Regions from separate parts of the Cupriavidus sp. UME77 genome, predicted to be linked through region 3. Evidence: predicted binding sites of a transcription regulator. Region 3 holds the regulator's gene; each other region holds the start of a gene.
The links. Region 3 encodes LexA, which represses DNA repair genes until DNA is damaged. Its sites were predicted from a motif close to ACTGTATNNNNATACAGT; they were not measured.
Positions count from the first base shown of each region.

Region 1: A9975_RS07615 (PA0069 family radical SAM protein) is a predicted target of LexA. The motif match lies at 3,774-3,791, and genes of this name have one in related genera.
Region 2: dinB (DNA polymerase IV) is a predicted target of LexA. The motif match lies at 4,379-4,396, and genes of this name have one in related genera.

Region 1 is NZ_LZZU01000018.1:43,791-53,569, forward strand. It holds gene A9975_RS07600 (acyl-CoA dehydrogenase) at 1-646, shown strand, start outside; gene A9975_RS07605 (D-amino acid dehydrogenase) at 721-2,025, opposite strand; gene A9975_RS07610 (Lrp/AsnC ligand binding domain-containing protein) at 2,135-2,638, shown strand; gene A9975_RS07615 (PA0069 family radical SAM protein) at 2,664-3,746, opposite strand; gene ltrA (group II intron reverse transcriptase/maturase) at 4,160-5,650, shown strand; gene imuA (translesion DNA synthesis-associated protein ImuA) at 5,936-6,844, shown strand; gene A9975_RS07630 (DNA polymerase Y family protein) at 6,777-8,342, shown strand; gene A9975_RS07635 (error-prone DNA polymerase) at 8,388-9,779, shown strand, end outside.
Region 2 is NZ_LZZU01000043.1:122,123-131,901, reverse strand. It holds gene A9975_RS15750 (hypothetical protein) at 1-490, opposite strand, end outside; gene A9975_RS15745 (hypothetical protein) at 652-1,173, opposite strand; gene A9975_RS15740 (sensor domain-containing diguanylate cyclase) at 1,393-3,102, opposite strand; gene dinB (DNA polymerase IV) at 3,201-4,364, opposite strand; gene A9975_RS15730 (hypothetical protein) at 4,603-5,094, opposite strand; gene A9975_RS15725 (DUF1488 domain-containing protein) at 5,430-5,681, shown strand; gene A9975_RS15720 (23S rRNA (adenine(2030)-N(6))-methyltransferase RlmJ) at 5,782-6,639, opposite strand; gene mnmC (bifunctional tRNA (5-methylaminomethyl-2-thiouridine)(34)-methyltransferase MnmD/FAD-dependent 5-carboxymethylaminomethyl-2-thiouridine(34) oxidoreductase MnmC) at 6,916-8,940, shown strand; gene tig (trigger factor) at 9,164-9,779, shown strand, end outside.
Region 3 is NZ_LZZU01000006.1:290,402-300,180, reverse strand. It holds gene A9975_RS03145 (DUF808 domain-containing protein) at 1-700, opposite strand, end outside; gene A9975_RS03140 (hypothetical protein) at 817-1,203, shown strand; gene A9975_RS03135 (hypothetical protein) at 1,587-2,420, shown strand; tRNA gene A9975_RS03130 (tRNA-His) at 2,576-2,651, opposite strand; gene A9975_RS03125 (hypothetical protein) at 2,756-2,926, opposite strand; gene lexA (transcriptional repressor LexA) at 3,035-3,691, opposite strand; gene A9975_RS03115 (asparaginase) at 3,919-4,917, shown strand; gene rpsF (30S ribosomal protein S6) at 5,019-5,393, shown strand; gene priB (primosomal replication protein N) at 5,468-5,767, shown strand; gene rpsR (30S ribosomal protein S18) at 5,771-6,049, shown strand; gene rplI (50S ribosomal protein L9) at 6,081-6,533, shown strand; gene A9975_RS03090 (replicative DNA helicase) at 6,790-8,181, shown strand; gene A9975_RS03085 (DUF47 domain-containing protein) at 8,393-9,019, shown strand; gene A9975_RS03080 (inorganic phosphate transporter) at 9,033-9,779, shown strand, end outside.

The DNA.
Region 1 (9,779 bases), on a different contig from region 3:
GCGCAAGCAAAGCCAGGCGTTCTATGAGTTCATGGTGCCCATCGTCAAGGGCTGGAGCACCGAATTGTCGATCGATGTGACCAGCCTTGGCGTGCAGGTGCACGGCGGCATGGGCTTCATCGAGGAGACCGGCGCGGCCCAGCATTATCGCGATGCCCGCATCCTGCCGATCTACGAAGGCACGACCGCGATCCAGGCGAACGACCTCGTCGGCCGCAAGACGCTGCGCGACGGTGGCGCGGTGGCCCGTGCGATCTGCGCGCAGATCGCCGAGACCGAGGCGGCGCTGGGCAAGCATGGTGGTGCGGCCTTCACCGCGGTGCAGGCGCAACTGGCCAAGGGGCGCGCCGCGCTGGAGACCGTCGTGGCGTTCGTCGTGGCCAATGCCAAGTCGGACCCGAATGCCGTGTTTGCCGGCAGCGTGCCTTACCTGAAGCTCTGCGGCATCGTGTTTTCGGGCTGGCAGCTTGGCCGCGCGATGCTCGCGGCGGATGCGAAGCGTGGCGAGGATCCGTCCTTCCACGACGCCAAGATCTCGACGGCGCATTTCTTCGCGGAGCACATCCTGTCGCAGGCATCGGGTTTGCGCGATGCCATCGTGGCGGGCGCGGTGCCGGTCAACGCGTTGAGCGAAGCGCAGTTCTGAGGTCTTCCTGGTCCAGGCAAGAAAAAGGCGACCCGCGGGTCGCCTTTTTTACTTCCTCGAAACCGATGCGCGGATCAGGCCGCCGCGTGGCGCGGGGCGGCGTGCGTTCTCGCTGGCTTGAGATAGCGAGCCACCGAGAGGTCGTCCGCGCGGATCGCCGGCGAGGTGCCGGACACCAGGTCTGACAGCAGCTTGCCCGAGCCGCAGGCCATGGTCCAGCCCAGCGTGCCATGGCCGGTATTGAGCCACAGGCCCTTGACCTGCGTGGGGCCGACGATGGGAGTGCCATCCGGCGTCATTGGGCGCAGTCCGGTCCAGAAGCTGGCACGGCTGACATCGCCCGCGCCCGGGAACAGGTCCGTGACCACATGCTCCAGGGTCCGGCGCTTGGCCGGGTCGAGCGTGCGGTCATAACCCACGATCTGCGCCATGCCGCCCACGCGGATGCGATCGTCGAAGCGGGTGATTGCCACCTTGAAGGTTTCGTCGAGCACCGTGGAAACGGGGCTGCGATCGGCATTGGTCATCGGTACCGTGAGCGAAAATCCCTTGAGTGGGTACACCGGCAGGTTCGACAGGCCGGGCAGGAAATTTTTCACGAACGGTGTCGACCAGCTGCCCAACGCCACCACGACCAGGTCGGCCATGACCGGCTCGCCGCCCACCATGGCGCCGGTAACGGCATCGCCCTTGGTCAGCAGCCCGTCGATGGAGCGGTTGTATTGGAACTGCACGCCCAGGCCTTCGGCCATGGCGGCGAGTTGCCGGGTGAACAGCTGGCAGTCGCCGGTTTCATCGTTGGGTAGCCGCAGGCCGCCGGTCAGCTTGTGGCTGACGGCGGCCAGGGCCGGTTCGCTGGCGGCGAGTTCCTCGCGCGATAGCAACTGGTAGGGCACGCCGGCTTGCTCCAGCACGGCAATGTCCTTGGCGGCGCCGTCGAGCTGCTCGGCGGTGCGGAAGAGTTGCAGCGTGCCTTGCTGGCGGCCCTCGTAGGCGATGCCGGTATCGGCGCGCAGGGCGACGATGCAGTCGCGGCTGTACTCGGCCAGGCGCACCATGCGTTCCTTGTTGACGGCATAGCGCTCAGCGCTGCAGTTCATCAGCATCTGCCACATCCATTGCAGCTGGAACAGCGTGCCGTCCGGTTTGATGGACAGCGGTGCGTGCTCCTGGAACATCCACTTGATGGCTTTGAGCGGCACGCCGGGTGCGGCCCAGGGCGATGCATAGCCCGGGGAGATCTGGCCGGCGTTGGCGAAACTGGTCCCCAGCGCGGGTGCGGCCTCCCGGTCGATCACGGTGACCTCATGGCCGGCACGGGCCAGGTACCAGGCGCTGGTCACGCCAATTACGCCACTGCCAAGAACGAGAACGCGCATAGTCGGGGGCCCGCAACCAAGAAATAGAATGGATAAAGTATTTACATCTATACTATTTAAATATGAGCAGTCATAGTTGTTGTAATTTTCATGGAAACAGGAATAACTAATGAGAACGAGTCGTCAGCCCGTGCGCAGCCTGGATCGGCTGGATCGGAAGATCCTGGCCTTGCTCCAGGCTGACGGGCGTATGTCGATGAAGGAGCTGGCGGAAGCGGTCGGCCTGACCATCACGCCATGCATCGAGCGGGTCAAGCGCATGGAGCGTGACGGCGTCATCATGGGCTACTACGCGCGTCTGAATCCCGCGCTGCTCGGCAGCGGCTTGCTTGTGTTTGTCGAGATCTCGCTGGGCAACAAGTCCGGCAATATGTTCGAGCAGTTCCGCCGCGAGGTGTCGCGCATTCCGGAAGTACTGGAGTGCCATCTGGTCTCGGGCGATTTCGACTACCTGATCAAGGCGCGCATCCGCGAGATTGGCGAGTACCGCCGCCTGCTGGGCGACATCCTCTTGCAGTTGCCGGGCGCCGCTCAGTCCAAGAGCTACGTGGTGATGGAGGAGATCAAGGAAACGCTGGCGATCGCGGTCGACGAGAAGGCGCCGCACGCGTGAAGCCGCGCTGTCCTGCGCATCCGGCCTAGAACAGCGACATCTGCGGCGCGGCGCTCGCCCGGGAGAAATGTTCGGTGGTGAGCGGGTGGCGCTCGGCATTGAGCCCGAAGCGCTGGCAGGCCAGCTTGAAGCGCTTGCGCAGCAGTTCGGCAAAGATGCCGGTGCCGGTCATGCGCGTGCCGAACCGTGAGTCGTAGGCCTGGCCCCCGCGCATTTGCGCGACCAGGCTTTCGACGTGCCGGGCGCGCAGCGGATGGTAGGTGGCCAGCCACTCTGAGAACAGCTGCTCCACCTCGCGCGGCAGGCGCAGCAGGATATACGCCGCGGTTTTCGCGCCGGCCTTGGCGCCGGCCTCAAGGATGGACTCCATTTCCGGATCGGTCAGGCTCGGAATGACCGGCGCCACCATCACCCCCACCGGTATGCCGGCCTCGCTCAGGGAAGCGATGGCGGCCAGGCGGCGCGCCGGCGCGCTTGCGCGGGGCTCCAGCGTGCGGGCGATCTCGTTCTTGAGCGACGTGACCGACATATGGACCCGGACCAGGTTCTTGGCCGCCATGCGCTGCAGGATGTCGATGTCGCGCGTGACCACGCCCGACTTGGTCGTGATGGCCACCGGGTGGTTGAATCGCTCCAGCACTTCCAGGATGCCGCGCGTGATCTTGAGATCCCGCTCGATGGGCTGGTAAGGATCCGTATTGGCCCCCAGCGCGATCACCGTCGGTACGTAGTTGCGGTGAGCCAGTTCGGCCTCGAGCAAGGCGGCGGCATTGTCTTTTGCGTACAGACGGGTTTCGAAGTCGAGGCCTGGCGAAAGCCCCAGATAGGCGTGGCTGGGCCGGGCATAGCAATAGATACAGCCATGCTCGCACCCGCGGTACGGGTTGATGGACGCGTCGAACGGCAGGTCTGGCGACTGGTTGCGCGAGACGATGCGTTTGGCCTTCTCCGTGAAGACAATGGTCTGGATTTGGGGCGTCTCTGGCTCATCGAAGGCTTGGGACTCGTCGGCGACCCGTTCGCGGGTCCAGGCGTCGAACCGGCTGACGTCGTTCGAACGCGCCGCCCGGCCTTTCAGCGGGCTGGAGGAGGGTGGTCGGGTTGGCACGTTGGCGGTCCTGCGGCTACAGTTAGTACTGTATATTTATACAGTGTGCGCCGGCTAACCGGCAAGGAGTAAAGGGTGAAAGTCCCTGACAGCAGAAGATTTAGCGAATCACGCTGTCCCCGAGTCATGCGTTGTGCGCCGCGAGGCGCGCAGCGAAGCGTTGACAGGGGTGCGTATAGGCCAGCCATTGAGCCGCGAAAAATTTATCCAGTCCCGGGTGCCGACGCACTACTGTTTGCGGAAGGCAACACGGACGGGCGCGCTTGCGCGAGCGCCCGGACGACTCGGCGCGGTCTGAGACCCTGGCATGTACGTACGCTCCTTGTGCGGGAACCGGGAGATCTCTCGTCTGCCCAGCAGTGGCAGCGTTGCCGCCTGGTCCGCATCGGGAAGGCGAGGAGCCGAAGCCGATGATGTACGGACGAGAGAAGTCGGACTTCCCCATAGTAGCGACGAAGCTGGCGAACAAGTCCGGGCAACCGGAGGCGGAGTCGGTGGAGCCAAGGGGGAAGGCCAAGGGGAACACGGATTGGTTACACACGTCCCGGACGCTGAGCCGGATCAGCGTGTCCCAGAGATTAGTCCGTGTGCGGGAAGCCGCAAGGCAAAGGAAGAAGGAACGGTTCACAGCACTGTTCCACCTGATTGATCTTGAGTTGCTACAGACGTCGTTCTTCTGGCTTAAACGGAAGGCGGCGGCCGGGGTCGATGGGGTGACATGGAGCGACTACGAGCAGGATCTAGAGGAAAACCTGAGCGACCTGCACGGGCGCTTGCACCGCCAAGCCTATCGGGCACAGCCCAGCCGCCGGCAGTACATACCCAAGGCGGATGGAAAGCTGCGCCCTCTGGGCATTGCAGCGCTGGAAGACAAGATTGTCCAGCGTGCAGTGGTGGAAGTGCTCAACGCGGTCTATGAGACGGACTTCCTTGGGTTCTCGTATGGCTTCAGGCCACGGCGCAGTCAACACGATGCGCTGGATGCACTGGCCACCGGGATAGCGCGAACTTATGTGAACTGGATACTGGACGCCGACATCAGTCGATTCTTCGATACCGTCAGCCATGACTGGCTACTGCGGTTTCTGGAGCATCGCATCGGCGACCGGCGCGTGTTACGCCTGATCGGCAAATGGCTGAAAGCTGGCGCGATGGAAGATGGGGTGGTTACGGCCACCGAGGAAGGTACGCCGCAGGGTGCAGTCATCTCGCCCTTGCTGGCCAATATCTACCTGCACTACGTCTTCGACCTCTGGGCGAACCAATGGCGCAAGCGCCATGCGCAGGGGAACGTCGTGATCGTTCGATATGCCGACGACATCGTCGTCGGCTTCGACAAGGCCGATGATGCCAAACGCTTCAGGCGTGCCATGCAGCAACGGCTGGAGCAATTTGCGCTCAGGCTTCACCCGGAGAAAACCCGTTTGATCGAGTTCGGCCGCTTCGCAGCCGCAAATCGAGCCAAGCGGGGACTGGGCAAGCCCGAGACCTTCAACTTCCTCGGATTCACCCACATCAGTGGACGAGCCAAAGATGGCAAGTTCATGCTTAGGCGGCACACCCGGCGCGACCGGATGCAGGCCAAGCTACGGGAAATCAGGGAGGAGTTGAGACGCAGATGGCACCAGTCGATCTCGGAGCAGGGGAAATGGCTAAGGCGGGTGGTGCAAGGCTTCCTCAACTACCATGCTGTGCCGACCAACACGCACGCCATACGTGCATTCCGATTCCTAATTGCAAAGCTCTGGTGGCGCGCGCTGCGGCGCCGCAGCCAGAAGGACAGCACCACATGGAGTCGGATGGCGCGGTTGGTTCGCGATTGGTTACCCCCACCTCGGGTCCTTCATCCTTGGCCTGTCATACGGTTTACCGCCAAACACCTGAGGCAGGAGCCCGGTGCGTAAATTGCGCACGCCGGGATCTGTGCGGGGGGTGCCTAGTAATAGGCATTCCTACCGCGACATTCGGAAACTTCCTATCAGTCCCCCCGGGCTGAGCCGCACGCATCACATGACGGGTCCTTCATCCTTGGCCTGTCATACGGTTTACCGCCAAACACCTGAGGCAGGAGCCCGGTGCGTAAATTGCGCACGCCGGGATCTGTGCGGGGGGTGCCTAGTAATAGGCATTCCTACCGCGACATTCGGAAACTTCCTATCAGTCCCCCCGGGCTGAGCCGCACGCATCACATGACCGCCGAACTCTTTCCCCTATCGCCCGAAACATCGGGCGATTCGCCTTTGGCGCAGCCGCCCGTGGCCGACCGGCAGGGGGCGCTGGACGCACTGGAGCAACGCTATCCCGGCCTGTGGCGGGCGGGGCAGCTTGGCCATCTGGGCCGGGCGGGCAGCGTGCCGGCCTTGCCGACCGGCCATGACGCGCTCTCGGCCGAGTTGCCCGGCGGTGGCTGGCCGGTGGGCGCGCTCACGGAGCTGCTGCTGGCCGACCCCGGCGTGGGCGAGTTGCGGCTGCTGCGCCCGGCCTTGCTGGCGCTGGCCGCGGGGCAGCGCCGGGTGGCGCTGATCGGGCCGCCGTACCTGCCCAATGCCACGTGCCTGGCCGAATGGGGTTTGCCGGCGCGCCAGTTGTACTGGGTGCGCCCGCCCGCTGGCGCGAGCCGGGCCGCGGCGCAGGCGGATGTGCTGTGGGCGGCGGAGCAGGTGCTGCGCAGCCAGGCCTTTGGCGGGGTGATGGTGTGGCTGCCCACGGCGCGTCCCGAGGCGCTGCGGCGCTTGCAGGTGCTGGCGCAGGCAGGAGACGCCGTGGTGTGGGCGTGCCGGCCGGCCAGCGTGCTGCGCGAGTCGTCGCCGGCGGTGCTGCGGCTGCTGTTGTCGCCGGCGCCGGGCAATGCCGTGTCGGTCACGTTCCACAAGCGGCGCGGCCCGGTGCGCGATACGCCGCTGGTGCTGCCGCTGGGCGAGATGATGGCGGTGCCCGCCATGGCCACGCCGCCTGCGGCGCCGCAGGCCCCGTCGATGCCGGTCCCCCTGAATGCCCCGGTTTCCCAAGCCGTTGCGGGAGAGCAAGCCCATGTCGTACTGGATCGCGGTGCATCTGCCGCGCCTGTCGCTGGACGCGCTGCAGCCGAACTGGCCTGAGCCCGCCGCGCTGCGCGCGTGCGCCGGCCTGCTGCACCACAGCGTGCCGGTGGCGGTGATGGAGCGCGAGCGGGTGGTGCTGGCCAACGGCCCGGCGGTGGCGCTGGGGGTGCAGGCGGGGATGCGGCGGGGCGGCGTGCAGGCGTTGTCGGCGCAGGTGGTGCAACTGCAGCGCGAGCCGGCGGCCGAGGCGCAGGTGATGACGGCGCTGGCGCTGGCGTTGCTGCATTTCACGCCGCATGTCACGGTGCATCCCGATGCCGGGGTGGCTACCGTGATGATCGATGCCGGGGCCAGCCTGCGGTTGTTTGGCGGCCATCTTGCGTTGTGCCGGGCGGTGTATGCGCGGGTGCGGCGGCTGGGGGTGTTCCTGCAGCTGGGCTGCGGGCCGACGGCCTTCGGGGCGGCGTGGCTGGCGGCGCAGCCGCTGCGGCGGGATCGCCGGGGCGGGCTGGTGCGTCCGGCGCGGCGCGCGGTGGGGCCGCGGCGCATGGCGCGGCTGCTGGACCGGCTGCCGGTGGGCATGTTGCAAGGGCTGGCGGACGATGGCTGGCTCGATGGCATCGGCTGCCGGACCGTGGGCGAGGTGCGGGGCCTGCCGCGTGCCGGCCTGCGGCGCCGGCTGGGGCCGGACCTGCTGGCGCGGCTGGACCAGGCCTATGGCGAGGTGCCGGTGCGCTTTACGTGGTTCAGCGCGCCCGCCACCTTCTCGCAGCGCATGGAGCTGCCAGGCCGGACCGAATCCGTGCAGGGCGTGATGGCGGGCGCGCAGCGTTTGCTGCTGGCGCTGGCCGGCTGGCTGGCCGTGCAGCAGGCGGGCGTGACGCATCTTGTGCTGCGGCTGGAGCATGAGCGCTACCGGCTGGGTGCCCAGACGCAGGCAACGCCGGTGACGATCAGCCTGGCGCAGCCCAGCCGCGATCCGGCGCATTTGTCCAAGCTGTTGCAGGAGCGGCTGGACAAGGTGCAGTTCCGCGTGCCGGCGGTGAGCCTGCTGCTGGTGGTGGAGTCGGTCCAGGCCTGCGTGCCGCAGAGCGATGCGCTGTTTCCCGAGCCGGGCGGCACGCCGGCGGAACTGGGCCGCGTGCTCGATACGCTGATGGCGCGCCTGGGCCGGGAGAACGTGCTGCAACCGCAGCCGCTGGCCGACCACCGGCCCGAGCGCGCCAACCGCTGGTGCCCGGTGGATGAGATGCCTGCGCGCGCGCCGCGCGAGCCGCAGCGTGCCCCGGCGGGCATGCCGGAGCGTCCGCTGTGGCTGATGGCGCAACCCGTGGCGCTGACTGTGCAGCGCCATCGGCCTTGTCACGGCGGGCCATTGACGTTGCTCTCGCGGCCGGAGCGCATCGAATCCGGCTGGTGGGACGGCGCGCTGGCCACGCGCGATTACTTCGTTGCGCAACGGGCGGACGGGCTGCGCTGCTGGGTCTATCGCCAGCGCCCCGGGCGTGAGGAAAGCGGCGAGTACCGCTGGTTCCTGCACGGCTTGTTTGCCTGAGTCTTTGCCCGAGTGTTTGCCCGAGCGTTTGCCTGAATCCTTGCCATGTCGAGCCAGCCAGCCAGCCCTTCATTCTCCGCTTTGCCGCCGGCGCTTTCCGCGCTGCTGCCGGCGTTGCCCGACTATGTGGAGCTGCATTGCATCTCCAATTTCACCTTCCTGGACGGGGCGTCGCATCCGGCCGAGCTGATCGAGCGCGCGTTTGCGCTCGGCTACCGTGGCCTGGCGCTGACCGACGAATGCTCGGTGGCGGGCACGGCCCGCGCGCACCATGCGCTGAAGGACCTGCGCGAACGCACCCGCGATGCGGCCGAGCGCAGCGCGGCGCGGTTGGCCGCCGGGCTGCGGGAGGATGAGGACGAGGCGGCGGAGGCGCCGGAGGAGGGCGACGACGAAGACGGCGAGCATCAAGGGGATGGCGAATTCCCCGCCGCGCCGGACGCCACTGCCACCGGGAGCGCCGATGACGCCTTGCAGGCCCGCCTGCGCCGGCATGATCGCCTGCTTGCCCTGGCCCGTGCCGCGCAGGATTTCCGCCTGCTGATCGGCAGCCGCTTTACGCTCACCGACCACACGGGCCGGCCCGTGCTGCGGCTGGTGCTGCTGGCGCAAAACCGCGAAGGCTTCGGCAACCTGAGCGAGTTGATCACGCTGGGCCGCACGCGCGTGCAAAAGGGCGCCTACGCGCTGCATCCCGACGACATCGCCGCGCCGCAGCCGGACCAGGCCCACCTGCGCGGCATGCCCGATTGCCTGGCGCTGCTGCTGCCTTCGTATTGCCCGGACCCCGCCGAGCTGCTGCGGCAAGCCCAATGGATGCGGCAGGCGTTTGGCGAGCGCGGCTGGATCGCGCTCGAGCAATTGCAGGGCCATGCCGATGCCACGCACCGGCTGCGGCTGGAGCAAGCCGCGGCGCTGAGCGGCGTGCCCCTGGTGGCATCCGGCGCGGTGACCATGCATGTGCGCTCGCGCAAGCCGCTGTCGGACGTGCTGAGCGCGATCCGCGTGGGCCAGCCGCTGGCTGAATGCGGCATGGCGCTGGCGCCCAATGCCGAGCAGCACCTGCGCATGCGCCAACGCTTGTCGCGCTTGTACCCGCGCGAGGCGCTGGCGCAGACGTTGCGGGTTGCCGCCATGTGCGACTTCTCGCTGGCGTCGCTGCGCTACGAGTACCCGGAGGAACTGGTGCCCCCGGGCGAGACGCCATTCAGCTACCTGCGCCGCGAGACCATGAAAGGCGTGCTGCGGCGCTTCCCCAAAGGGCTCGAGCCCGAATGGCGCAGGCAACTGGCGGAGGAGCTCGCGCTGATCCGCGAGAAGCAGTACGAGCCGTTCTTCCTCACCGTGCACGACATCGTGCGCTTTGCCCGCAGCCGCGGCATCCTGTGCCAGGGCCGCGGCTCGGCAGCCAATTCGCTGGTCTGCTATTGCCTGTTC
Region 2 (9,779 bases), on a different contig from region 3:
CATCAATTTCCGCATACAGCCAATCCGACTCCTCCTCGACCTCCAGCTCCAGGTCAATCCATGCACGCTTGATCGACGGGGCAGCCCCCAGCCCGCGTCGCGAAACGACCCGGATCAACCGTCCACCGCGCGCCTGTATGAACTCAGCCTCTGCTTGTGTGCACACATCGGGGACCACAACATTCCGGCCGTCGTGCCGGGCCAGCGTTTGCGCGAAGTACCTGACCAACACATCCGGATCCATCGGTGCACGGATCCAGGATTCCCGAAGCGTGTGCAGCAGCTGGGCGGGTGACTTGCCGAGCGCCGGGATGACGTCGTGGCATTTTGCCAGGCCGAAGTACGTCTCATGGATGCCCGCACAGGCCTGGATCATATGGCGCAGCGGCGCGTCGAAAGTGATGACGTGGAAGGCGCGGTTCCCGCAGGCCAGGTAGTTCGTGATGAGGTCCTGGCCGGAGTCCGGGCGCCCGCAGAGTCCTATGAGCATGACGTTTCCTTGGTCGTGCAGCTTCAGGGAAGTCGATGCCAGAGATTACCCATAGGTAATCAAAAAGGCAAGCTCATTGGGTAATTGGTGCGCCCCAACACGATCGTGCGGAGCGCGCAGGGCGGGGTGATACATCCGGCAAGCCGGATGTCGCGCTTATCTCAGCTTGCGGACGTTTTCTTGCGTGGCTTGCCGGGTGGCTGCGTGCCGCTTTCGTGAACGGCGTTGCTGGCTTGCTTGAATGCCGTGCTTCTGCCGCCGGTCTTCAGCACGCGGGCAGTTTTGGTGTTTTTCTTGTATTTACGCACCGATTGCACGGCTTCGACCTGCGTGATCAATTCGATGGCCGCGAGCATCCTGTCGATGTCTTCGTTGCGCAAGCCATTGATCAGGCGGGCGAATCTGGCGGCAATCTCGGGTGGCAGGGTTTCTTCTTTCGGGGGTGCGGCGGCGTCTTGTGCGTCGCCGTCCAGCCACAGGCGCGGCAGGCCGAGCTTGGCTTCGATGTCGCGAGCGAGATGTTCGCCGATGCGTTTTTTCCCGGCTTTACCTGTGTCCGAGAATATGCGGGAGAAGTATGAGGGGTCACGGTCCAGCCGGTCTGATAGGCGCGCTATGGAGCCGCCGAACTGTTCGGCCATGATCTGGGCTAGGCGCTGTTCACGCGTGTCTTGAATATCCATGGCCCATTAAACCTGTGCATTACCTGAAGGTAAATTTTCTGTTGGTACTGCAAATTCAATGACTAATTGGTAATTTAATGGGTGGTATATGCGCCAGGGAACGTTTTCCGGCCATCGATGAATGGCGTGAGAGGCTGGCCGGGGTGCGGGGGATTTTGCCGGTGCGTCATTGTTATGAGGTATCAGGTATCGCTTCGCCAGTCACCGGCCTGGCGTGGGTCAGTAACACTCGATACGGTTGCGGCCGCGTTCCTTGGCGCGGTAGAGCGCCCCATCGCTGCGCAACAGGGACAGGTCCGCGCTGGGATCGGTGGCATGCATGAGGGCGATGCCGACGCTGACGGTTAGCGTGACGATCTGGCTGCCGTCAAGCAGTGCGGTTTCCGCGATCTGATGCTGTATGCGCCTGGCAAATCGTGTCGCCGTCTCAAGGCTCGCATCGGGGAGCACCACGGCAAATTCTTCGCCGCCGATGCGGCCGGCGAAATCGTGCTTTTGCAGTGCATCGCGCAGCAGCGCCGCGAAACACCGCAGGGCGTGGTCGCCCATGGCGTGGCCCCAGGTGTCGTTGATGGCTTTGAAGTGGTCGAGGTCAAACGTCAGGACGGCGGCAGGGCGGCTGTCTGTGCGCTGGATCCGGGCGAGTTCCTGTTCGATCCGCACGACGAAGTGACGGCGATTGGGTAGCTGCGTCAGGAAATCGATGGTTGCAAATTCCTGCAATTCTCCCTCGATGCGCTTGCGCTCGGTCACGTCTGTGATAAATCCGTGCCATAGCGTGCTGCCGTCGTCGAGCCGCCGGGGACGCGCGTCGCCTTGCCGCCAGCGCAGCCCCTGCCTGGGCAGCTCGACGCGGTACTCGAGGTGCCACGGCGTCAGGCTCGCGGCGGAGGCGTGAAGCGAGGCGCGGTAGGCTTCCAGATCGTCGGGGTGAATGACGGTATGGATGGGGCTGGTGCTGCCGGCTACCTGTTGCGGCGTGAGCTCGTAGATATCGGCGATGCCGGCGCTGGCGTAGGGCAGGAAGGATTCGCCCGTTGGCAGCAGGCGATGCTGGAATACCAGGCCGGGGACTTCGTTGGTCAGGCTGGTGACCAGGTCGACGGTCTGCTGCAGTTCTTCGGCGAGTGCCTGGATGGCCGTGATATCGGTGGTGGTGCCGATCATGCGCAGCGGCTCGCCGTTGCTGCTGCGGCTGACTACCTTGCCGCGGCTGGATATCCATTTATAGCTGCCGTTCTTGCAACGGATCCGGTGATCTACCGCGTAGCTTTCCGTTTCCTGGTTGAAGTGGGCTTGTATGGTGGCCTGGACGTAGGCGAGGTCGTCGGGATGGACGCGGGTATAGCTGTCTTCGATCCGGTTGGTGATCTCGGATTCTTCATAGCCGATGATGGCTTTCCAGCCGGCCGAGTAGTGGATGCTGCCCGCCTGGATATCCCGGTCCCAGACCCCCGTGCCGCTTCCCGCGATGGCCAGTTCGAGCCGCTTTTCGTTTTCCTCCAGCCTGTTGGCGTCGTCGTTCAGTTTGCCTTGGGCCAGGTCGCGCTCGATGATGGCGACCGCCATGTCGGCAAAGTCTTGCAGGAGGCCGCGCTCCGCCTGGTCCAGCTCGCGTGATCCGGCATCGAACAGGCAGAAGGCGCCAAGCCGGCTGCCGCTCGATGTGGTCAAAGGGCACGCCGCGTGAAAGCCCATGCGCAGGCCGTCGATGAGGATGGGCGCGTCGCCAGGATGCACGTCATGCAGCACGTCAAGCGTAACCAGCGCAACCGGGACCCTGAAGAGGTGCCGCGCGAGTCGTGTCAGCGCGTCAAACCGCTCTTGCTGTAAGGCGACTGTCAGGTTCAGCGACCTTGAGGTGTCGATGCGTTCGTGTCTGGTTTCCGCTTCGGTAGAGGCCCGCATATCCAGGTCAAATGATGACAATTGACGTTAGCCCGAAGGTGTTGATTGTGCGCAGGTGCTGCAAAGTTATGCACGGCTGCGCCAATACTATCAGACGGATCAGCTCGCGGCGGGGCCAGCTAAGTGTTGTCGGCGAAAGGCAACTCTCCCTGCACCGGCAGCGAAGCCGGCTCCAGTTCTCCCGCGGGCGTCAGCGCGCTGACCCTCACGCCCAGCAAGCGGATCTTCCGATCCAGCGGAACGCGTTTGACGCATTCGGTGGCGGCGCGCCGCAGTTGTACGGCGTCCGCCGTCGGGGCTGGCATGCTGAGGTCGCGGGTGACGGTGTGAAAGTCGTCGTAGCGCAGCTTGACGCCGATGGTGCGGCCCACGTAGCCCTTGCGGCGAAGGTCTTCCGCCACGCGCTGGCACAGGCCGGTAAAGACTTCGGAGAGGGTCTGGCGGTCTTGCCTGGGGTGCAGGTCGCGCTCGAAGGTGGTTTCCCGGCTCATGGACTTGGGCTCCGAACTGGTGACCACCGGGCGTTCGTCATGGCCTTGCGCAATCTCGGCCAGCCAGGCGGCGTAGCTGCGGCCGAAATGGCTCTGCAGCATGCCCAGGTCCGCGCTGGCGAGGTCGCCGACCGTGGCGATGCCCAGCGTGGCGAGTTTCTCGGTGGCCTTCGGGCCGATCCCGTTGACCTTGCGCACGGGCAGCGGCCAGATGCGCAATGGCACATCGCTGGCTGCCAGCAGGGTGAGGCCGTCGGGTTTGTCGAGTTCGGAGCCGATCTTGGCGAGGAGCTTGTTGGGGGCGATGCAGATGGAGCAGCTCAGTCCCGTGGCTTCGCGCACCGCTTGCTTGATGCGGGTGCCGATATCGGCGGGCTCGCCGGGCACGTCGCTCAGGTCGATGTAGATCTCGTCGATGCCCCGGTCTTCGATGTCGCTGGTGAAGGTGGCGACGGCAGCCTTGAACAGGCGGGAGTAGTGCCGGTACGAGTCGAAATCCGTGGGCAGCAGGATGGCGTCGGGGGCGAGTTGCGCGGCCTTCATCATGCCCATGGCGGAGAACACGCCCAGCGCGCGGGCTTCGTAGGTGGACGTGGTGACGACGCCGCGCCCGGCGTAGTTGCGCAGGCGGGCAAAGCGCCGGCTGCCGTCGGGCAGTATCTCGGGTACCGCATTTCGTCCACCACCGATCACCACGGGCTTGCCGCGCAACTCCGGATATCGCAATAGCTCGACGGACGCGTAGAACGCGTCCATATCCAGGTGGGCGATGCGGCGGGGTGCAGATGACATGGCGTCGGCGGGTTACTGTATGCATATACAGTATATCGAATTCTGCCGACAATTCCGCTGTGTCCCGGTCGCGCTACCAGCGATGCGCGTAGGTAGCCGACATGCCGATGCCTGCCGGCGCGAAAAAAAAGCCCGCGAACTGCGCGGGCCTTTGAAAGCGCAGCCGGTGTAAGCGGATCCGGCTGGCTCGCGATTGTCGCAACGTGCGTCGGAATCTCTTTCCCCTCTGGCGATGGGATCAGCGGAGCAGGAAGGCGATATCGTCGACGCTGATCTGCGCCGGCGCGACGCCGCGGCGCTGCTGGAAAAGGATGTGCTGGAGGACCTGGCGGCGCTGCCTGGCGAAGACGGCCAGGTCGATGGGAATGCCGGCCCGGGCATAGTGCTCGACCAGCAGCTTGTAGGCACGGTGGCGCATCTGCAGGGCTTCACTTTCGGCGCGCAGCCGGCCGGTGTCTTCGGGCGGTGTCACCTCGGCCTGGCGCAACGCCTCCATGGCGGCGGCGTGCATGTCGCGGTAGCGGTCCAGTTCGGTTTGCGTGGCGTGCAATCGCTCGCGCAGCGCGCGGACCTTGCGCTGCAGCTTTAATGTCATGCCAACGCCGTGCTCGATGAGGGCGACGGTTTCCAGCGCGTGGCTGGCTGCGGCGATCGTGTTTTTCCAGATGCCCCTGTCCGTCACTTCGACATCCGGCGCCCACCCGTTGCTGGCTCCGCGCAAGCTTTTCATAAGACCCCTTGACCCTTTTGTGTTGATGTCCGGCGGACAGCTTTATGGTTGCCGTCCTGTCCTGGACCACGGAGATCGTGCCACCGTGGTTGCGATGGGAATCGTACGGTCTGGCCGCGCGCGGGCGAAGTAGAAGATGCTTAGATCTGGTTTTCCCAACACCTATGTCGTGTCATGTCTGTGCGGCTCGACACCTGGTCATCGGTAAGCGATATGGCAGTGAGAAGGGGTCTTCTCCAGACTTGCTGATGGGGTCTCTGCCCAATCCGGCGCAAATACGGCAGTCCTGCCTTCTATACCGTACAGAGGGGGCCGAATCGGACTAGGATACAGAGATGGCACTTAATTTTCCCAATCCCAGCCGGAGTTACGACCCATCCAGGCATTGCGTATGTTTTTGGGGCTACGACAGTTCCCGTGAGATCTCCTTCGAGGTCGACCGAGCGGTACTCTCCAACCTCAGCCCCGAACTGCGTCCGGACGAGCCTGCCGTGCTGGAGGCATTCGACCGCCACCGCGACCACATCCTGGAACTCGCACGCGGGCTCTATTCCCGCAGCCGGCAGAACAGGTACACCATCGCCTGACGGCGGCTCGATCGCTGGCGGATCCAATCGTGAGGGGCGTCCGCCCGTCACGATGCCTTTGCCGTGCGAGGCGGCGGCGGTGCGGGTTCCGCCGCCAGGATCAGCTTTCCTGCGCTTCCAGCGTGAAGCCGGCGCCGTCGTCCTGGCGCAGCATTGTCACCAGGGCGGGCATGGCTGCCTCCAGAGTTTCCTTCAAGCGCCACGGCGGGTTGACGATGAACATGCCGCTGCCGTGCAGGCCCAGCCCGCCGGCGACCGGGTGCTTGACGCGCAGGGTGACGTGCAGCCAGTTCTTGAGCGGCAGCTTTTTCAACTGCACCGGCAACTGCACGGATACGCGGCGCTGCACTTCGGGATACCAGATCGCATACATGCCGGTGGCAAAGCGCTGCAGGCAATCCTGCAGGCTGCGCACCACGCGGCCGTAGTCCTGCTTGTCCTCATATGAGGGGTCGATCAGCACCAGCGCGCGGCGCGGCGGCGGGGGCAGGATGGCGTTGATGCCGGTGAAACCGTCGCCGTCATACAGCATGACGCGGCGGCCGGCGCCACGGAAGTTGTCGCGCAGCACCTGGATTTCGGTGCTATGCATCTCGAACAGGCGCAGGCGGTCCGCGTCGCGCAGCATCTGCCAGGCGAGCCAGGGCGAGCCGGGGTAGTGCTTCAGGTTGCCGTCCGGGTTCAGCGTGCGTACCTGCTCCAGGTAATCCTCGACCAGCGTCGGCATGGGCCGCTTGGCGGCGGCGGCCTGCCACAGCCGGGCAATGCCGGTCTCGAACTCGCCCTTTTTCTGCGCGTAGGCGTGATCGAGCGCGTACAGCCCGGCGCCAGCGTGCGTGTCGATGTACCAGAAGGGCTTGTCTTTCTGGCTCAACTGCTCCAGCAACTGGACCACGATGGCGTGTTTGAGAACATCGGCGTGGTTGCCGGCGTGGAAGGCGTGACGGTAGCTGAGCATGGCGAGGCGGGAAAAGGGCGTGCAGGGCGTGCGGGTGCCGGCCTGGAGGGGCCGGCGGCACAGGGCGCTATGCTACCATCGCCCGGCTTTGGGGCGGCCCGGCGGCATGCCGGAGGGCGCGCCTGGCGGGCGTTTGCGGATTGCCGATTGCCGATTGCCGGCTCCTGCGCCATCCTCCCGTCCCGATGCACTTCCAACGCACTTCCAATGCATTGCGCGTTGATGGTCCTGCGCATTTCCCATTCTCCCGGCCCTTGTCACCTTGTTGTCCTGTCCATGTCCCGCAGCCTAGATCTCGCCGAGCCCGCTTTTTCCGCCTCAGGCTTGCCATATTCGCCACGCTACGACGAGGCCTATCACGGTAACGAGGATAGCCTGGAGCGGGCCCGTCACGTCTTCCTTGCCGGCAACGGCTTGCCGCAGGCCTGGGGTGGGCGCGACCAGTTCGTGATTGTGGAGGCCGGTTTCGGGCTGGGGCTGAACTTCCTGGCAACCTGGCAGGCATGGCGAGACGATCCCAAGCGTTGCCGGCGGCTCCACGTTGTGTCGATCGAGAAGCATCCGTTGACGAGCGAGGGGCTTGCCGCGATGCATGTCAGCCTTGGCGCGCAGGCGGCGCTCGAGCCGCTGGCCGCCGAGCTGAGGGCCGCATGGCCGCTGGCGCTGCCGGGCCTGCACCGGCTGGAATTCGAGGGCGGGGCGGTCGTGCTGACGCTGGCGTTTGGCGATATCGACGCCGTGCTGCCGCGGCTGGTGCTGGGCGCGGATGCGTTTTACCTGGACGGTTTTTCGCCTGCCCGCAATCCCGATATGTGGCAGCCGCAGTTGATGAAGCGGCTGGCCCGGCTGGCCCGCCCGGAAGCCACGCTAGCCACGCACGTGGCGGACATCGTCTTCCAGCGGGGTTTGCAAGCCGCCGGCTTCGCGGTCAGCTCTGCACCCGGATATGGCTCGGAGCCACCGATGACCGTGGCGCGCTTGCCTGTCATGCGCGGCACGCGGCGGCAGCCGCCGCCATCCGCCGCGGCGTGGCCTGAGCGGCACGCGATCGTCATCGGCGCGGGCCTGGCCGGCTGCGCGGTCACGGAGCGGCTGGCCGCGCGTGGCTGGCGCGTGACCTTGTTCGATGCCCATGACGGCCCGGCGCAGCTGACCTCGGCCCACCGTGCCGCCGCCATGCATCCGCACTTGTCCTCGGATGACAGCGTCCTGTCGCGCCTGTCGCGCGCCGGCAACCTGCAGGCCCTGCGGACTTGGGCGGGGCTGGCGGCGGCGGGACATGCGCCCGGCTGGCAGGGCTGCGGCGTGCTGCAGACCGGTGCGGGCGTGGAGGATGCGGATATCCAGCAGGCGGCTCTTGCCGCCCTGGGTTTTCCGCAGGCGTTCGCGCGGTGGATGAGCGCCGAGGAAGCGGCCAGCCGGCATGGCGCGCCGGTGCCCCATGGCGGGCTGTGGTTCGGGCAGGGCGGCTGGGCGCCGCCGCCCGAAATCTGCCGCGCGCAGCTGGCGCAGGCCGGGACGGCGGTCACGGCGCGCTATGGCAACCGCGTTGCGCGGCTGGCGCGTGTGGCGGATGGCTGGCAGGCGATGGACGAGGCGGGCAAGGTCATGGCCGCGGCGCCGGTGGTGGTCGTGGCGAACGCGTACGAAGCGCTGCGCTTGCTCGCGCTGCGCCATATGACGATCGACCGGGTGCGCGGCCAGCTCACCACGCTGGCGCCGGCAGAGCTGGCACGCCTTGGCGAATGGCCCGATTGCGTGGTCACCGGCACCGGCTACCTGCTGCCGCGCGCCGCGGACGGCACCGCGCGCATCGGTTCCAGCTACGAGCCGGATGCGCAGGAGTCTGGCGCGCTGGATGAGCGCCCCGCGGTGCACGCCGAGAACCTGGCCCGGCTCGCCGCATTGCTGCCGGCGCTTGCCGGCACGGCCGCCAGCCTGGACCCGGCAATGCTCAGGGGGTATGTCGGCGTGCGCAGCGTCTCGCACAACCGCCTGCCGCTGATCGGGCGCGTGGCCGATGAGGCCCAGGCGGCGCGGGACGCCGCGGCGCTCAGCGGGGCACGCCTAAGGGATATCCCTCGGCTGCCGGGGCTTTACGCGGCACTTGCATATGGCTCGCGCGGCCTCACATGGGCCGCATTGGGGGCGGAATTGCTGGCCAGCCAGATCGAAGGCGAGCCATTGCCGCTCGAGCTCGAACTGGCCGAGGCCATCGATCCGGCGCGCCTGCTGGTGCGCGCCTTGCGGCAGGGGGCCGTGGCAAGCGGCGATGTGCCCGCCGAGCCGGTTCCCGGGTAAAAACTGCCGGAACCGAATGAAAACCGTGCGATAATGCCCGTTTTCCGTTTGCGTGGACCTGCGCCCGGATGCTCTGGAAACGCCGATTTTTGCGCGTGTCCTGCGTGCGACGCGGTTTGCGTGCCGGGTATCGGCATTAGCCGTCGCTTTGCCTGTGTCTTCTCGGGCACGCGAGCGGGGTGCGCTTACGAACACAACAACACTCTGGATTGGATCAACGACCATGTCGAATGTCATTGAAAACCTTGGCAAACTGGACCGCAAGGTGACCCTGGCCATTCCCAAGGCCGAAGTCGAAAAGGAAAAGCTGGAACGTCTGGTTCGCCTGTCGAAGACGGTGAAGATGTCCGGTTTCCGTCCCGGCAAGGTACCGATGAAGATGGTCGAGAAGCAATACGGCCAGCAAGTCGAGTTCGAAGTGCGCTTCGACAAGGCTGCCCGCAAGTTCTTCGACATCACCAAAGAACAAGACGTCAAGGTTGCCGGCCAGCCGAAGTTCGAAGTCAAGACCGACGGCGTGAGCGAAGACGAAGTGGCCTTCGACGCGACCTTCGAGGTCTATCCGGAAGTCAAGCTGGGTGACCTGGCTGGCGCCGAAGTGACCCGCACCAAGACCGAAATCACCGATGCCGAAGTCGACAAGACCATCGACATCCTGCGCAAGCAGCGCGTGCACTACCACACCCGTGGCGAAGCCGGCGAGCACGGCGACGGCGGTGCGGAAGTGGCCGCCCAGAACGGCGACCGCGTGACCCTGGACTTCGTTGGCAAGATCGAAGGCGTGGAATTCCCCGGCGGCAAGGCTGACGACTTCGCCTTCGTGCTGGGCGAAGGCCGCA
Region 3 (9,779 bases):
CTACGGAAAGCGCGCGCATCAGCCAAGGCGCCAAGCGCAGGATACTGCGCCCGGCGGCGCGCGCGGCCGTCGAGGTCTTCTGGCTCAAGTACAAGCCCGCATCGTCGAGTTTGACGATGCCCGCCACTAATCCGTACACCCCGACCGTCATGATCAAGGCGATGGTCGACAGCACCGCAACCTGAGTGCCGAACGTCGCACCGGACACGGTCCCAAGCGAGATCACGATGATCTCTGCCGACAGGATGAAGTCCGTGCGCACCGCTCCACGGATCTTGGCTTTCTCATAGGCAGCCCCATCGGTCTCGAGGCTTGCAGCTTCGGACTTGCTCCCGGCATGGCTTGCGTCTTCCCCTGAATCACTATGCAGGACGCTGTGGGCAATCTTCTCGAAGCCTTCATAGCAAAGAAAGGCACCGCCGGCCATTAGCAGCGGCACGATGGCCCAAGGCGCTGTCGCGCTGATCGCCAGCGCAGCCGGCACAAGTATCACCTTGTTGCGCAAGGATCCCAGCGCGACCGCCCACACGACAGGTAACTCACGATCGGCTTTCACGCCGCTGACCTGCTGCGCATTCAAGGCGAGGTCGTCGCCCAGTACGCCGGCCGTTTTCTTGGCCGCCAGCTTGCTCATGGTGGCCACGTCGTCGAGGATGGAGGTAATGTCGTCGATCAGCAGAAGCAGGCTGGTGCCAGCCATATCCAAAGCTCCTATGCAGGTGAGAACGCGTGCCTCGTCATGTAGACGGATCACGCCCGATACTGTGCCACAGGCGTCGCAAGCGAGGTGGGCCATCGCCAATCTGACAGTTCAGAATGAAAATGGAGACAACCCCGGCATCCGGCAAAAAGACCGCCGACGAACTGCTCAAGGATGCGCGGATTGGCCATGTTAGGATCCCAGCGAGGCACCGGGAGATGACCATGGTTCAAAAGCTGTTCTACGAATTGCCAGCGGATGAGCGTGAGAGTTTCGAGTCCGCTTGCGCACGGCATGGATTTGTGCAGCAGGATTTCGATGTCGCAGCAGAGGAGGGCACTCCGCTAGCCGGCAGGCCGAGTCATACTCCGCGGGAAATCACCGTCGCCCGTGTAATCGGAGGCGAAGTTCGGCGCTATCCAGACAGGGCGGGGACTTCGTGGACCGCAGCGTTCGAGCAAGATCTGGCGCGGGATGTCTTTGGCTTCCCTCTTGCCGATTAGTTGGTTGTTCACTTTCGCCCATGCGACGTTCATCGTGATGGCGTCCGGCGTCCAGTTCAGCGCGATAGCCCGGGAAGGCATCTGATTTTAATGCTCAAGCGGGAGCCCTTCTCCCAGATGCCAATGCCTGTGCCTGTGCCTATTGGTCAGGGAAATCGTGAGGTCGCCAGAGAACCAAGTAGCCTTCAAAGGTGTCGCTGCATCGGGAATGATTGTGTCGATCGGCACCTCCTTGGGATAGCGACAGGGCGAAATGCTGATGTTGGGTTCCGTCCGAGACCTCTATTCTGTCTGTTCCACTAAGCTGCCGACATCTACACCCGCCAACCCGTGCCCAGGAGGCAACCAGGGATCGCCGCGACTTTCTTGCCCTTCTTGGCGGCGTGCTGCTGCTTACCGGTCGCGCGGGTGCGGAAGACCTGATCGGGGAGAGCCTGAACGGCGATTGGCTGGTATCGGTGTCCGGCGAGGCGCGCGAGCGCCTGCTGCGGATTGCCGGCGCGGCTATGGCAGGTGGGCAACTGAGTGCGGGTGACTTGCGCTACTGCTGGCTGGATGCGAAGGCCTTCGCGCCGGCACGCGACTTCAGGGGCAGCGTGAGCGGCGACACGCTGCGCATCGCGTTCTACACCAATGCCAATTCGTTGATCGAGGCGGAGTTGCGTGTGGGTGAGCAGACCATCCTGGGCACTTTCATCAACGCCAAGGGCCGCAAGGCTGAGGTGCGGCTCACATGGCTGTCGGCTGATGAGGTCAATGCGCTGCGTGCCGACGCGACGCAGGCGGGCGGTCCAAGGAAGGGCGGTGTAGGTCGCTATCCTGCACAGGGTCGCCTGGTTGCCGGTCCAGGCTCGCGCATCGTGCTCGGCTATGTTGGCGCGGTCAACTGCCCCGCGTGCCGCGGCTATGAGGCTGAGTATTTCGGTCGCACGGAGAAGATGAAAGTCTCGCTGCCGGCGTTCGACCAGATCGACTACATCACTATCAAGCTAGGCGGCTTTCGTGGGGTGGTCCGGCCGCAAGACCTGCCGCCTTACCTGTCCTGGGCCGGTGGCGATCGGCCTGGCGGCAGGCCGATCCTGCAGAACCATGGCACACCGTTTTTCCTGGCGGCGGTGGGTGAGCAGATCTGGGGGCAGGGGCATGGTGTGTCGGGGCTGGAAGGCATCGTGCTGCCGCAGATCCGGCTGGCGCTGGCTGAACGCGGCATGACGTAGAGCATGAATCGACGGCCCTGCCGTTAGGCGGCGGGGTGGGGATGAGGGTGCTGAGTATTCCCACCGTGGGAATATGGCGGGAATAGAACACCGCTTTGGGACGCACAAACAAAAACAGCGCCTTGGCTAAGGCGCTGTTTTGTAAAGCAAATTCTTGGGGTGGCTGATGGGACTCGAACCCACGACGACAGGAATCACAATCCTGGACTCTACCAACTGAGCTACAGCCACCGTCGATGTCGTTCTGCTTGGTGCCGAACGACGAAGAACAAGATCATACAATGCAAAGAGCCGGATGGCTAGTACTCTGCACAAATTTTTTTAGTGCCACCTGCTTAACCAGCCAGCTTGGAGGATTCCTCCAACTCGAGCATTCGGCAGATAGCGGCCATGCTGCCAACCATGGTGCGTCGTTGTGCGCCCTGGTAGATGCGTACGCCTTTGGACTGGCGGAAGGGCACGGGCTTGACGGGGCGGCGGGCGGAGAGGCGGTTGGCTGGCAGCATGGCTACACCTGGTGACTTGCAACAACAGTTAGCGGTACCCGCTACGCGGGTGCGTTGGCACAATCGGGTGTCGGCTTGTACGGGCTTCGCCCGCCTCAGCCGCACTCGTCAGAAGGCGCCGGGGCGGATGAGGCCGACAGCGATGCCCTCCAGTGAGAACTCTTCACGGCCGGCTTGCACGATGATGCTGGGGAAGTCGGGGTTCTCGGCAATCAGCTCGATGGTGTCGCCGCGGCGGTTGAGGCGTTTGACGGTGACGTCGTCGCCCAGGCGCGCTACAACGATCTTGCCGTTGGCGGCTTCGCTGGCGCGCTTGACGGCGAGCAGGTCGCCATCAAGGATGCCGGCGTCGCGCATGCTGAGGCCACGGACCCGGAGGAGGTAATCGGGCTGCACGTCGAACACCGAGGCGTCGACCTGGTATTGGCGATCGATGTGTTCGGCGGCGAGGATCGGGCTGCCGGCTGCGACGCGCCCGACCAGTGGCAGGGTTAGCTGCATGACGCCGGCCATAGGCAGGGAGAACTGGTCGGGTAGCTCCGAGTCGCTGCGGGAGACCTTGAGGCGGATGCCGCGGGAGGCGCCGGGGGTGAGCTCGATCACGCCTTTGCGGGCCAGGGCACGTAAGTGTTCCTCGGCTGCATTGGGTGAGGAGAAGCCGAACTTGGCGGCGATCTCAGCGCGCGTGGGCGGGAAGCCCGTGTGCTGGAGGCTGCTGCGGATCAAGTCGAAAATCTGCTGCTGTCGCGGTGTCAGGGTCGCCATGGTCGCCGGTGTTTGAAAACACTGTATGTTTAAACAGTATGCTGTGATTTTATACAGTATCGAGTGAAGTGCAAGCGGAATTTTTGGGAGTTTGCGCATTGACAGGTGCGTCCCACGGATCTTGGCGCGTGCCGTGATGAGCGGGCAGAGGGTTACAATCCGCGGCACCTGAAGCGTGTTGCGCTGCTTGCTGTTCAACTTTTCTGGCTCCCGACCACATTCCCGCCATGTCTCTCCTGCCTCGTGTCGTCGTGCTCGCTACTGGCGGCACCATTGCCGGTTCTTCTTCCAACCCAGCTAGCAGCGCGAAGTACCAGGCGGCGACGGTGCCGGTGACAGCGCTGCTCGACGCGGTACCGGCGCTGGGCGCGGTGGCGCGGATCGAGGCCGAGCAGGTTGCACAGGTAGATAGCAAGGACATGTCGTTCGCGCTCTGGTCCAGGCTGGTGGGGCGCGTGGCGTACTGGTCCGCGCAGCCCGATGTGTCAGGCATTGTCATTACGCACGGCACCGATACCCTGGAAGAGACGGCCATGTTGCTGCACTTGGCTTGCGTGGGTACGGTGCCAGTTGTGCTGACGGCTGCGATGCGGCCGTCGACCTCGTTGTCGGCGGATGGCCCGTTGAACCTGCTGGATGCGGTGCGCGTAGCGGCGGATGTCGGCGCGATGGCCAAGGGCGTGCTGCTGGTGATTAATCAGGAGATCCACGCAGGGCGCGATGTGATGAAGGCGCACACATCGGCGGTGAATGCGTTTGTGTCGCCGGTATCCGGGCCGATTGGCTTTGTTCAGGACAACCTGGTGCGCTTTGTGCGCACCCCCGGCCGCTTGCCGGCCAGGGCCTGGCCGGTCCCTTGCGCATGGCCGCAGGTCGAGATCGTGGCCAGCTATGCGGAGCCGGGCCGGATCGTGGTGGATGCCTTGGCGCAGGCGGGCGTGTCGGGCCTGGTCGTGGCGGCCGCTGGCAACGGGTCGGTTCACCAGTCGCTGGTGGAGGCATTAGCTGACGCTGCTGGCGCGGGCGTGGCAGTGGTACGCAGTTCGCGCACAGGGGCAGGGCATGTGGCGATTCCTGCATCTCCCCGGCCGGCGGCGGGAATTTTTGTTTCGGCCGGCGACCTCAATCCTTATAAGGCACGCGTGCTCCTGGCGCTGGCTCTGGCTGCGGAGCCAGGATTGGCAAAGGATCCGGCGGCGCTGCAGGCACTATTCACTGAAAACTGAGGCGGCTTGCTCCCGATAGCAAAAGCACGCTATACTTTAAGGCTATTCAACCTTGCTGCACCGGACATGGCGCTCGGGCAGCTTATCCAAAAGGAGCGTCAATGCGTCATTACGAAATCGTATTTATCGTCCATCCGGACCAGAGCGAACAAGTCCCGGCCATGATCGAGCGTTACAAGACGCTGGTCACGTCCCAGGAAGGCCAGATCCACCGCGTGGAAGACTGGGGTCGCCGTCAGATGGCCTACATGATCCAGAAGCTGGCCAAGGCTCACTACGTTTGCCTGAACATCGAATGCGGCAAGGAAACCCTGGCTGAACTCGAACACGCGTTCAAGTTCAACGATGCTGTGCTGCGCCACCTCATCGTTCAGACCAAGAAGGCTGAAACCGCACCGTCCCCGATGATGAAGGAAGTGCAGCGCGAAGAAGCTCGCAAGGCCGCGCAACAGACCAGCGAAGTCCAGGCCGCCTAAGTGCGGACTGTTGTGGTTGCCGCCGGCGTTGATCGCCGCGGCGGCAAGTGCGGGCATCGGTGCGGGAGAGTGCGTTGAACCAGTTAAGGCTCTGCGCAACGCTCGCGGAACGCGATGCCTTGCGTTACACCCCGGCCGGGGTCCCCGTGGTCAACTGCATCTTGCAGTACGCGGGCGAGACGGTCGAGGCGCAAACGCCCAGGCAGGTGGAGTTCGCCATCGCCGCCATGGGAATTGGTCAGATCGGCCAGCGGCTTGAGCGTACCCCGCTCGGCGCGATGCTCGACTGCGAAGGATTCCTGGCCCGCAGGCACCGCAACAGCAAGGCTCTCGTCTTTCACATCACTGGATGTAAAGCATTCGAAAAGGATTGAATCATGGCATTCGTCAAACGTGACAACAAGAACAAGAAGCGCTTCCAACAGCAAAACCCGCTGTTCAAGCGCAAGCGCTTCTGCCGCTTCACCGTGGCTGGCGTGGAACAGATCGACTACAAGGATCTGGACACCCTGAAGGATTTCATCGGCGACAACGGCAAGATCACGCCGGCCCGCCTGACCGGCACCAAGGCGCACTATCAGCGTCAGCTCGACACGGCCATCAAGCGCGCGCGTTTCCTCGCGCTGATGCCCTACACCGACCTGCACAAGAACTGATCGGCCCTAGGTCCGTTAAGGAGAAAACACGATGCAAATTATTCTGCTTGAAAAAGTCATCAACCTGGGCAACCTGGGTGACATCGTTCGCGTGAAGGACGGCTACGCCCGTAACTTCCTGATCCCGAACAAGAAGGCCCGCCGCGCTACCCAGACCGCTATCAGCGAGTTCGAAGTCAAGCGCGCTGAACTGGAAAAGGCAGCCGCTGAAAAGCTGGCAGCTTCGCAAGCTGAAGGCGAAAAGCTGAGCGGCCTGACCGTGCAAATCACCCAGAAGTCGGGTGTGGACGGCCGCCTGTTCGGTTCGGTGACCAACGCCGACATCGCTGAAGCCCTGGCTGGCCAAGGCTTCAAGGTCGAGAAGGCGCAAGTGCGCCTGCCGAATGGTCCGCTGAAGGTTGTTGGCGACCACCCGGTCAGCGTCTCGCTGCACACCGACGTGCTGGTCGACGTGACGGTTTCCGTCCTGGGCGAACACGTCTAAGCATCGGCCTTGCTGCCGGTTCCCACTTGTCCTTCGGGCTGGTGGGAGCCAGATGGCAGCGCCGCTTGCTTGACCAAACAAAAAGGCAGGAGCATCGCGCTCCTGCCTTTTTGTTTGGCTGTGCCCCTTGCTTGCCTGATTGCCCGATTGCTACAGGGCGGGGCCGGTTGTCCCGCCGTCACACGGCAGGATGCCCCAACAGCCGGCTGCGAATTCTCCGCCGGCTCGCTGGCGCCGACCGTTATAATCCCCCCCTATGAACGCGCCTGTCGCAGACCCCCAACTAGACAATCTCAAGGTACCGCCGCATTCCATCGAGGCCGAGCAATCGGTGCTGGGTGGCCTGCTGCTGGACAATGCCGCCTGGGACCGTATCGCCGACTTCCTGAACGAAGCCGATTTCTATCGCTTCGATCACCGGATGATCTTCCAGAGCATCTCCCGATTGATCGCCGCCACCAAGCCGGCCGACGTCATCACCGTCTACGAGTCGCTGCAAGGTGCTGGCAAGGCGGAAGAGGTGGGCGGTCTGGCCTATCTGAATTCCCTGGCGCAGAACACGCCTAGCGCGGCCAATATCCGCCGCTATGCGGAGATCGTGCGCGAGCGCTCGGTGCTGCGCAAGCTGGTGACCGTGGCCGACGATATCGCTACCGCAGCCTTCGCCCCCAAAGGGCGCGAGGTGCGGGAACTGCTCGACGAGGCGGAATCCAAGGTGTTCGCCATCGCCGAGGAAGGCTCGCGCGGGCAGAAGGGGTTCCAGGAAATCCAGCCGCTGCTGACCCAGGTGGTCGAGCGCATCGACGAACTGTACCACCGTGACTCGAGCACCGACGTCACCGGCGTGCCTACCGGTTTTATCGACCTGGACCGCATGACCAGTGGTATGCAGGCCGGCGACCTGATCATCGTGGCGGGACGCCCCTCCATGGGTAAGACCGCTTTCTCGCTGAATATCGGCGAGCACGTGGCGGTGGAGCAGGGCCTGCCGGTGGCCGTGTTCTCAATGGAAATGGCGGGCACGCAGCTGGCCATGCGTATGCTGGGCTCGGTCGGTCGGCTTGACCAGCACCGCCTGCGTACCGGCCGTCTGCTTGACGAAGACTGGCCGCGGCTCACGCACGCCATCCAGCGCATGAACGATGCGCAATTGTTCATCGACGAAACGCCGGCACTGAGCTCGATGGAGCTGCGCGCGCGTTCGCGCCGGCTGGCACGCCAGTGCGGCCAGCTCGGGCTGATCGTCATCGACTACCTGCAGCTGATGTCAGGCTCGGGCGGCGGGGAAAACCGCGCCACCGAAATTTCGGAAATCTCGCGCTCGCTCAAGGGCCTGGCCAAGGAACTCAACTGCCCGGTGATTGCACTGTCCCAGCTGAACCGAAGCCTGGAGCAGCGCCCGAACAAGCGCCCGGTGATGTCCGATTTGCGTGAATCCGGCGCTATCGAGCAGGATGCCGACGTGATCCTGTTTATTTACCGCGACGAGGTTTACAACCCCGATTCGCAGGACAAGGGCACGTCCGAGATCATCATCGGCAAGCAGCGTAACGGCCCAATTGGCACCGTGCGGCTGACGTTCCTGGGGCAGTTCACCAAGTTCGACAACTTCAGCGGTGGCCCCGCCTTCTTCGACAACGACAACTGAAGCCAGTCCTGGCGCGGCTTGCCGGGCCTCGTGGCTCGGTGGCCACAGTCGATCGTGCTTGCCGCGTGTCAAAGTCCCCCGGCATCGCCGCACAAACCTGTAAAATATTGCGTTTTGATGACAGCCGCCCTCGGGCGGCTGTCGTTTAATGCGTATCCGCCTGATTCAGTAACTACCCGCGGCGCCCCCGCGCTTCGACAAGGAACATTCCATGTTCGGCCGATTCATGCCCACTGAGGGCAAGTTCTTCGAATACTTCAACCAGCATGCCGATTGCGCGGTGACCGCCGCCCGCGAGCTGGAAGTGCTGGTCAACGACCTGCCCAATGCAGAGGCCCACGCTCGCCGCGTGCAGGCCACGGAAAAGAAAGCCGATCGCATCACGCATGACACGATCGACCTGCTGCACAAGACCTTCATCACGCCGCTGGACCGCGATGAGATCCACAAGCTCATCACCACCATGGACGACATCCTCGACCTGATGGAAGACGTGGCTGAAACCATCTCGCTGTACGACGTGACCAGCCTGACCGATGAGGCGCGCAAGCTGGCCTCCATCTGCGTGCAGTGTTGCGACCAGGTCAAGATCGCGGTCGGCCTGCTCGAGGACATGAGCAATGCCGGCGCCATCCTGAAGACGGCGCAGCAGATCGACCAACTCGAGTCCGAGGCTGATCGCGTGATGCGCGCCGCCATGTCCAAGCTGTTCCGCGACGAAACGGACGTCAAGCGCCTGATCAAGCTGAAGGCGATCTACGAGCAGCTCGAAACCATTACCGACAAGTGCGAGGACGTCGCCAACATTCTCGAAGGCATCGTCCTGGAAAACGCCTGAGGCACAAATCGGCATGCAAACAATACAAATGAGCCTGTGGGTCATTGGCCTGCTGGTGGCTCTCGCCCTGCTGTTCGATTTCATGAACGGCTTTCACGATGCCGCCAACTCGATTGCCACGGTGGTGTCGACGGGCGTGCTCAAGCCGCACCACGCGGTGGCCATGGCGGCCATGTGCAACGTGGTGGCGATTTTCATCTTCCACCTGAAAGTGGCGGCAACCGTTGGTACTGGCACGATCGACGTCAACATCGTCGATCACTACGTGATCTTCGGTGCCCTGATGGGTGCCATTGCCTGGAACCTGATCACCTGGTACTACGGCATTCCCTCGTCGTCCTCGCACGCGCTGATCGGTGGCTTGGTCGGGGCCGCGGTGGCCAAGAGCGGCACCAGCGCACTGGTGGGCGGCGGTCTTCTCAAGACCGTGGCTTTTATCGTCATTTCGCCGCTGCTGGGCTTTCTGCTCGGCTCGCTGATGATGGTGATCGTGGCCTGGACATTCTTCCGTACACCGCCGTCGCGGGTCGATCGCTGGTTCCGCAGGCTGCAACTGGTCTCGGCATCGCTATACAGCCTGGGCCATGGCGGCAATGACGCGCAGAAGACCATCGGCATCATCTGGATGTTGCTGATCGCCAGCGGCCACGTGGCGCAGGGCGGTGCGGAGCCGCCGATCTGGGTCATCGTTTCCTGCTACGTGGCGATTGGCATGGGCACCATGTTTGGCGGCTGGCGCATCGTGCGTACCATGGGCCAG